DNA from 2 places in the Arthrobacter sp. WCS2018Hpa-7 genome. Region 2 is predicted to be linked to the other one. Evidence: riboswitches for the same ligand, from Rfam matches in the RefSeq annotation. Region 2 holds a riboswitch; the other holds the start of a gene.
What was found. A riboswitch is a leader RNA that binds a small molecule or an ion and turns the genes downstream of it on or off. The one in region 2 is predicted to bind glycine.
Positions count from the first base shown of each region.

Region 1 (4,300 bases), on a different contig from region 2:
AGCTGCAGCCGATGCTCCGAAGCCGTGAACTGCGAATTCCTTGATGCCGTAGACAAACGGTGCCATGGTGACCACGGACAGGACAATGCTGGGCACATCAACCCGGCCAGGATTGGCGTCCTTGGATTCGGGAATCAGGACCCGGCCAAAGGCGAGGAGCGGCAGGAGCAGGAAAGCTGCCACCAGGAAGACGGCACCCCACCAGAAGTGTTCCACCAGCCAGCCGCCGAAGATCGGGCCGAGCGCCGCGCCACCGGAGAAGCCGGCAGCCCAGACGGCGATCGCAAGCCGCCGGCGGTTGGGATCGGTGAAGATGTTCCGGATCAGGGACAGTGTCGAGGGCATCAGCATGGCGCCGAAGACACCAAGGCCCGCGCGTCCGGCAATCAGCCATTCAGCGGTCGGTGCGAATGCTGTAGCAGCCGAAACCGCTGCGAAGCCCGTGCTGCCGATCAGCAGCAGCCGCCGTCGTCCGATTCTGTCACCGAGGTTGCCCATGGAGACGAGCAGTGCGGCAAGGACCAGCGGATAGGCGTCAACAATCCAGAGCAGTTGAACGCCGCCCACGTCCAGGGAGCGGGCGATCTCGGGCAGGGCAAAGGTGAGCGCGGTGTTGTCGACGGCCACCAGCAGCACCGGGAACATCAGGAGTGCCAGTGCCGTCCAATCGCGCCACGGTGCTGCCTGGCCCACATCGGGACGAGCGGAACGGGGTGCTGGGGTTGAGGACGGCGAGTACATGTCACTTACTGTACCGTCCAGACGGTACAGTTTCAAATACAACCCGGCGAGCCTTTAGGGAATGATGGACACATGCCACGAAAACCAGTTGCCCGGGACGCCGTCCTGGATGCTTTCGAAGCCCTCCTCATCGAGGTGGGGGAGCGAGCCGCCACGCTCGACGCCGTTGCCAAGCGCGCCGGCGTATCCAAGGGTGGGCTGCTCTACCACTTCCCTAATAAGGAAGCGCTGATCACGGCCCTCCTTGAACGCCTGGACCTGCTGGCCGACGAGGATACGGAACTGATGAAGGCGTCGCCCGAGGGTTCCGCTGCCTACTTCATCCGCTCCTCGCTCTGGGCGGACACGCCCATGGACCGGGCTTTTGTGGCCGTCACCAGGTTGGCTGAAGTGGCCCATGAGGAAACGCGTCGCAGGTTTGCCGCCATTCAACAGCGATGGCTGGACGTGCTCGCCGAAGACGTCGGCCCGGAGGTCGCCAAGGCTGTGAGCTATATGGGTGACGGCCTGTATTTCAATGCCATTTTTGAAGGTGGGCAGGAGGGCGGCAATGCCGGGCGGGAGGCCGACGTCGAAATCCTGCTCGGGGTCCTCGAACGGCTGCGGAAGTAGCGGGCCGTCCATTTGCGGCGGCGCCCGTGACGTAGGACAATTAACCCTTGTGGCCTGCCCTGATCGGGGCCATACATAACTGAAAATGCCTTTGATCTGCGGCGGGAGAGTCCTGCAAGCACGTGATGCAGGCGCCGTAGGAGCAAACCCTCCCCAGGAATCTCTCAGGCCCACGCACCGCCGCGGCGAGGCAACTCTGGAAAGCAGCAGGCACTCAGCCCACCTCAGGGCGAAAGAGTGCTGTGCTCACCGACGGTGCAAGCGAGGTTGTTCACGCAACGCGCGGAAACTCTCAGGTCCAATACAGAGCGGGGAGGAACCCAGCCGCTGTGGCGTACCCAAACGCTGCCCAAGTAATGGAGTTCCTTCGTGACGGTTAGTTCTGCCTCCACCACCTTCGTCGATCGGCATATTGGCGCGCGCCGCCAGGCCGACATCGAGACCATGCTCAAGTCCGTCGGTTACGACACCGTTGATTCGCTGGTCGACACCGCCGTCCCGAACGACATCCGCCAGGACGTTGCCCTCACCCTGCAGAACGCGCTGAGCGAAGTTGAGGTTCTGGCCGAGCTGCGCAAGCTCGCCTCCAAGAACAAGACCGCCGTCCAGATGATCGGCCAGGGCTACTACGACACCGTGACGCCGCCGGTGATCCGCCGCAACATTCTTGAGTCCCCTGCCTGGTACACCGCCTACACTCCGTACCAGCCGGAAATCTCCCAGGGCCGTCTTGAGGCTCTCCTGAACTTCCAGACCATGGTCCAGGACCTGGTTGGCCTGCCGATCGCCAACGCTTCCTTGCTTGACGAAGCAACGGCCGTTGCCGAAGCCGTCCTCATGATGCGCCGCGCCAACAAGAACAAGACTGTCCAGGACGGCAAGACTGTCCTCGACTCCGACTGCCTCCCGCAGACGATCGCCATTGTGAAGGGCCGCGCTGAGGCGCTCGGTTTCGAGGTCGAGGTTGCTGACCTCTCGCTGGGTCTCCCTGAAGGTGCCATCAACGGCGTCGTGCTCCAGCAGCCCGGTGTTTCCGGCCGCGTCTTCGATCACTCTGCCGTCATTGCGGAAGCCAAGGAGCGTGGCGCGCTGGTTACCGTCGCTGCCGATCTCCTCTCCCTCACGCTCATCACCCCTCCGGGCGAGCAGGGCGCGGACATCGCCGTTGGCTCCGCGCAGCGCCTGGGCGTTCCGCTGTTCTTCGGCGGCCCGCACGCCGCCTACATGGCGGTCCAGAAGGGCCTGGAGCGTTCCATGCCCGGCCGTCTGGTGGGCGTTTCCAAGGACGACGCCGGTGTCCCCGCCTACCGCTTGGCGCTGCAGACCCGCGAGCAGCACATCCGCCGCGAGAAGGCCACGTCCAACATCTGTACTGCCCAGGCGTTGCTGGCCATCGTGGCCTCGATGTACGCCGTTTACCATGGCCCCGAGGGCCTCAAGGCAATCGCTGAAACCGCGCACGGCCACGCCCGTACCCTCGCAGCGTCGCTGAAGGCCGCCGGCGTCGAGGTCCTGCACGGATCCTTCTTCGACACCATCACTGTCCGCGTTCCCGGCAAGGCTGCCGAGATCGTCGCCGCCGCAGAGGCCAAGGGCATCAACCTGCGCGGCGTAGACGCTGACACGGTGGGTATCTCGGTTGATGAGACCACTACGTCCGAGGTTGTGGCTGACGTCGCGGCGGTCTTTGGTGCTTCCGTTTCCGAAGACGCTGAAGGCTTCGCGCTTGAGGGCTCTGTGGAGCGCACCAGCGACTTCATGCAGCACCCGGTGTTCAGCACGCACCGCTCAGAAACCCAGCTTCTCCGCTACATCCGAAAGCTCTCAGACCGCGACCTCGCGCTGGACCGCACCATGATCCCGCTGGGTTCCTGCACCATGAAGCTCAACGCCACAGCTGAAATGGAAGCCATTTCCTGGCCGGAGTTTGCGTCCATCCACCCGTTCGCCCCGGATTCCCAGACCGAGGGCTGGCGCGAGCTCATCACCGACCTTGAGTCGCAGCTGACCGAGATCACCGGCTACGACCAAGTCTCCATTCAGCCCAACGCTGGTTCCCAGGGCGAGCTCGCCGGACTGCTGGCCATCCGCGGTTACCACCTGTCCCGCGGCGACGAGCAGCGCAACGTATGCCTCATTCCCGCCTCCGCCCACGGCACCAACGCAGCCTCGGCAGTGCTGGCCGGCATGAAGGTAGTGGTTGTGGCCACGGCGCCCGACGGCACCATCGACCACGTTGACCTCAAGAACAAGATCGAAGCCCACCGGGATGCCCTCTCGGCCATCATGATCACGTACCCCTCCACCCACGGTGTCTACGACGCTGACGTCCGCGAAGTCTGCGACGCCATCCACGAAGCCGGCGGCCAGGTCTACATCGACGGTGCCAACCTTAACGCGCTCGTTGGCCTTGCACAGCCGGGCAAGTTCGGCGGTGACGTTTCACACCTGAACCTGCACAAGACCTTCTGCATCCCGCACGGCGGTGGCGGACCGGGCGTTGGTCCGGTTGCTGCCAAGGCGCACCTCGCACCGTTCATGCCGGGCGATGCGGCCTCCTGGACCGAAGGCAACGACGTCCCGATCTCCGCATCCCGATTCGGTTCCGCCGGTGTCCTGCCGATTTCCTGGGCCTACGTGAAGCTCATGGGTGGCCAGGGACTGACGGAAGCAACGAAGTCGGCCCTGCTGGCTGCGAACTACATCGCATCCCGCCTCAACGACCACTTCCCGGTCCTCTACACCGGCGAAGGTGGACTCGTGGCCCACGAGTGCATCCTGGACCTCCGCGAACTGACGGCCAAGACCGGCGTCACCGCTGAAGATGTGGCCAAGCGCCTCATCGACTTCGGCTTCCACGCACCCACCCTGGCTTTCCCGGTGGCGGGAACTCTGATGGTGGAGCCCACCGAGTCCGAGGACCTGGCCGAGATCGACCGTTTCATCG
Region 1 is NZ_JAVTJB010000025.1:2,520-6,819, reverse strand. It holds gene RQH14_RS20075 (MFS transporter) at 1-741, opposite strand, end outside; gene RQH14_RS20070 (TetR/AcrR family transcriptional regulator) at 814-1,353, shown strand; glycine riboswitch at 1,446-1,543, shown strand; gene gcvP (aminomethyl-transferring glycine dehydrogenase) at 1,723-4,300, shown strand, end outside.
Region 1: linked by a shared signal. The riboswitch ahead of gcvP (aminomethyl-transferring glycine dehydrogenase) and the one ahead of gcvP (aminomethyl-transferring glycine dehydrogenase) in region 2 are both predicted to bind glycine.

Region 2 (4,300 bases):
GCTCGGCCTCACGCTCCTGGCGGGATCGGCCGGCCTGGACAACCGGATCACCTGGGCCCACACCTCGGACCTGCCCAGACTGTGGGAGTGGGTGACGGGCGGCGAGCTCATGATGACCAATGGCCTCTCCATTCCCCCCGACGCCCACGGGCAGGTGGCGCTTGCCGAGGCGTTGATGGACAGTGGTGCCAGCGCGTTGGCGATCGGCGAAAAGATGCACGCACCGCCGCTTGCGGACGAGTTCTTGGAGGCTTGCAACCGGCTCCCACTGCCCCTGATCAACATCCCGTATCCGCTGCCGTTCATCGCCATCGCCCGCTCGGTGGCCGAGTCCTCCTTGCTCGAAGAATCCCGTCGGCTGCGGCAGACGGCCCGCGTTTACGATCTCCTCCGCACCGCCGGAGCCTCCGAAGACCACTGGCAGAGCCTGGTCCAGCGGCTCGCCACCGAACTCGACGCGGACCTGTTCGTGGTGGACCGCCGATGCCTCCATCCCTGGCACCCCGATGGGCACGCACTCCCGGTGTTCCTCGCCGAAGAGTGGGCTCCGTTGTCCGGGCAGGTTGGCCTGGCGGGCAAGAACTTCCAGTGGCACCGTATCCGCGGCAGGCATGTGCTCACCATGGACATTCCCACCCACGCCAACGCGCTTCTGGTAGTGCTGCCCAACAGCGAACCGCACCCGGACGCCGTCGTACTTCTTCACGCCGCAACCGTGCTGGGACTGCAGCTTTCGCGCATCGTTTTGTCGCTGGAAAGCCGCCACCGGCTGGCCGGCGAGTTCCTGCTGCAAGCCATGGACGGACGCTTGGGCGCAGCGGAGATGGAGAGCCGGCTCGCAGCTTTTGAGGTTCCGCCCCAAGGTTTCCTGCTCGCCTCCATGACGGCGGGTGCCGGAGGCCGAACGGCGGCCGCCGCGGATAAAGCAACGGACGACGGCGGCAGGCTGGCTAGCGTGCACATCGAACTGTGGCGGCACGGGGTTGCGTCGGCGTCGTTGAAGCGGAACAACAGGCTTCACGTGGTGGTCCCCGCAGACGTGCCGGACAGCGTCCTGGTGCACTGTGCAGGGGAAGATGCGGCGATCGGAATCAGCGCGCCGGCTACCGTGGCAAACATCCAGCGTGCCCTGCAGGAGTCCCTGTGGGCGCTCGGTTCGGCCCGTGCGAACACGGTGGGGCTGGCCCGTTATGAGCAAGGCCCATCGTGGCTGGGGCTCACCAGTTTTGAGGAAGGAACCGCGCTGGTCAGGCGGCTGCTGGGCCCAATCTTCGACTACGAGCAGGGCCAGGAAGGCGATCTCATTCTGACGCTGAGGACCTATTTGGACTCACAGCGGTCGTGGCAAAAGACCGCGACGGCGTTGTTCGCGCACCGGCAAACCATCATCTATCGGATGCGGAAAATCGGCGAGCTGACGGGGCTGGACATGGGTGAAACGTCCACCGTGGCCCAGCTGTGGTTCGCCCTGCAGATCCACGAAGCGATGCATCAGTAGTCACACCTTGCTTGCGCTTTTTCAAAACAACCAGCTATGGTGTGAAGCGTGTCACTCATGGTGATGCAACGCTTTTGATCTGCGGCGGGAGAGTCCTGCCGGTACATCCAGTCAGGCGCCGTAGGAGCAAATCCTCCCCAGGAATCTCTCAGGCCCATGTACCGCCGCGGTTAGGCAACTCTGGAAAGCAGCCCGGGAAACCGGGTTCACCGACGGTGCAAGCAGGCAACCATTCCTGCGGAATCTCTCAGGTCCAATACAGAGCGGGGAGGAACCCCACATCATCGTGGCGCTCACTGGGCGCCTGAATCATGGAGTTCCTCTTGACTGTTCAATCAACCCCCACCGCCTTCGCGGACCGGCACATCGGCGCTCGCCGCCAGGCCGACGTTGACACCATGCTCAAGGCCATCGGCTACGACTCTGTCGACGGCCTGGTAGATGTCGCCGTCCCCGATTCCATTCGCCAGGAAACTGCCCTGAGGCTTTCGAGTGGAAACGACGCCCTCACCGAGGTGCAGGTCCTCGCCGAGCTCCGCAAGCTCGCTTCCAAGAACAAGACCGCTGTCCAGATGATCGGCCAGGGCTACTACGACACCGTGACGCCCCCGGTGATCCGCCGCAACATCCTGGAAGCTCCGGCTTGGTACACGGCCTACACGCCGTACCAGCCGGAAATTTCGCAGGGCCGCCTCGAAGCGCTGCTCAACTTCCAGACCATGGTGCAGGATCTTACCGGTCTTCCTGTAGCCAACGCCTCGTTGTTGGATGAAGCCACCGCCGTTGCCGAGGCTGTGCTGCTGATGCGCCGCGCCAACAAGTCCAAGATTGCCAAGGACGGCAAGACTGTCCTGGACGCTGATCTCCTCCCGCAGACCATCGCCATCGTGAAGGGCCGGGCCGAGGCGCTGGGCTTCGAAGTCCAGATCGCCGACCTTTCGGCTGGCCTTCCCGACGGTGACATCAACGGCATCGTCCTGCAGCAGCCCGGGGTTTCCGGCCGCGTGTTCGACCACTCCTCTGTGATTGCCGATGCCAAGGAACGCGGTGCGCTGGTCACCGTCGCCGCAGATTTGCTGGCGCTCACCCTCATCACGCCCCCGGGCGAACAAGGTGCGGACATCGCCGTCGGAACTGCGCAGCGCTTCGGTGTTCCGCTGTTCTTCGGCGGCCCGCACGCTGCCTACATGGCCGTCCGCGAAGGCATGGAGCGCACGCTTCCCGGCCGCATCGTGGGCGTCTCCAAGGACAACGCCGGCGTCCCCGCCTACCGCCTGGCACTCCAGACCCGCGAACAACACATCCGCCGCGAAAAGGCCACGTCCAACATCTGCACCGCGCAGGCGTTGCTCGCCATTGTTGCCTCGATGTACGCGGTGTACCACGGCCCCGAGGGCTTGAAATCGATCGCCGAAACCGTCCACGGCCACGCCCGTGTTTTGGCTTCGGCCCTGCAGAAGGCCGGCCGCGAACTCGTCTCCGAGTCCTTCTTCGACACCCTCACTGTCCGTGTCCCGGGCAAGGCTGACAAGGTCATCGCGGCCGCTGAAGCCCGCGGCATTAACCTGCGCCTCATCGATGCGGACACCGTTGGCGTTTCCGTTGATGAAACCACGACGCCGGAGGTCCTCTCCGCGGTGGCCGTCGCTTTCGGTGCCGGCCCGGTAGGGGACGCCTCCGGGTTCGAACTGCCCGCTGACGTGGTCCGAGTGAGTGATTTCCTGCAGCACCCGGTGTTCAACACGCACCGTTCCGAGACGCAGCTGTTGCGCTATATCCGCAAGCTGTCGGACCGGGACCTCGCACTGGATCGCACCATGATCCCGCTGGGTTCGTGCACCATGAAGCTGAATGCCACCGCTGAGATGGAGGCGATTTCCTGGCCGGAGTTCGCCTCCATCCACCCGTTCGCTCCGGACCACCAGACAGCGGGTTGGCGGGAGCTGATCGAGGACCTGGAAGCGGACCTCACCGAGATCACGGGCTATGACCAGGTTTCCATCCAGCCGAACGCGGGTTCCCAGGGCGAGCTCGCCGGACTGCTGGCTATCCGCGGTTACCACCTGTCCCGCGGTGACGAGCAGCGTACTGTCTGCCTGATCCCGGCGTCGGCCCACGGCACCAACGCGGCGTCTGCTGTGCTGGCGGGGATGAAGGTCGTTGTGGTGGCCACGGCTGCTGACGGCACCATTGATCACGCGGACCTTGCGGCGAAAATTGAGGCCCACCGCGATGTGTTGTCGGCCATCATGATCACCTACCCGTCCACGCACGGTGTCTACGACGCCGACGTCCGCGAGGTGTGCGATTCGATCCACGCCGCCGGTGGCCAGGTCTATGTTGACGGCGCCAACCTGAACGCGCTGGTTGGTCTGGCCCAGCCGGGCAAGTTCGGAGGCGACGTGTCCCACCTGAACCTGCACAAGACCTTCTGCATCCCGCACGGCGGCGGCGGACCCGGTGTTGGCCCTGTTGCTGCGAAAGCCCACCTGGCTCCGTTCATGCCGGGCGACGCGAACAAAGCGTCCCATGAGGAAGGCCACGGCGTTGCCATTTCCGCCTCACGCTACGGCTCCGCCGGTGTCCTGCCGATTTCCTGGGCCTACGTGAAACTCATGGGTGGGCAGGGCCTGACGGAAGCTACCAAGTCGGCGCTTCTTGCGGCCAACTATGTTGCCTCCCGCTTGGATGAGCACTTCCCCGTCCTCTACACGGGCGAAGGCGGACTTGTGGCTCACGAGTGCATCCTGGACCTTCGTGAGCTGACGGCCCGCACGGGTGTTACAGCCGAGGATGTTGCCA
Region 2 is NZ_JAVTJB010000004.1:4,627-8,926, reverse strand. It holds gene RQH14_RS05695 (PucR family transcriptional regulator) at 1-1,498, shown strand, start outside; glycine riboswitch at 1,574-1,672, shown strand; gene gcvP (aminomethyl-transferring glycine dehydrogenase) at 1,822-4,300, shown strand, end outside.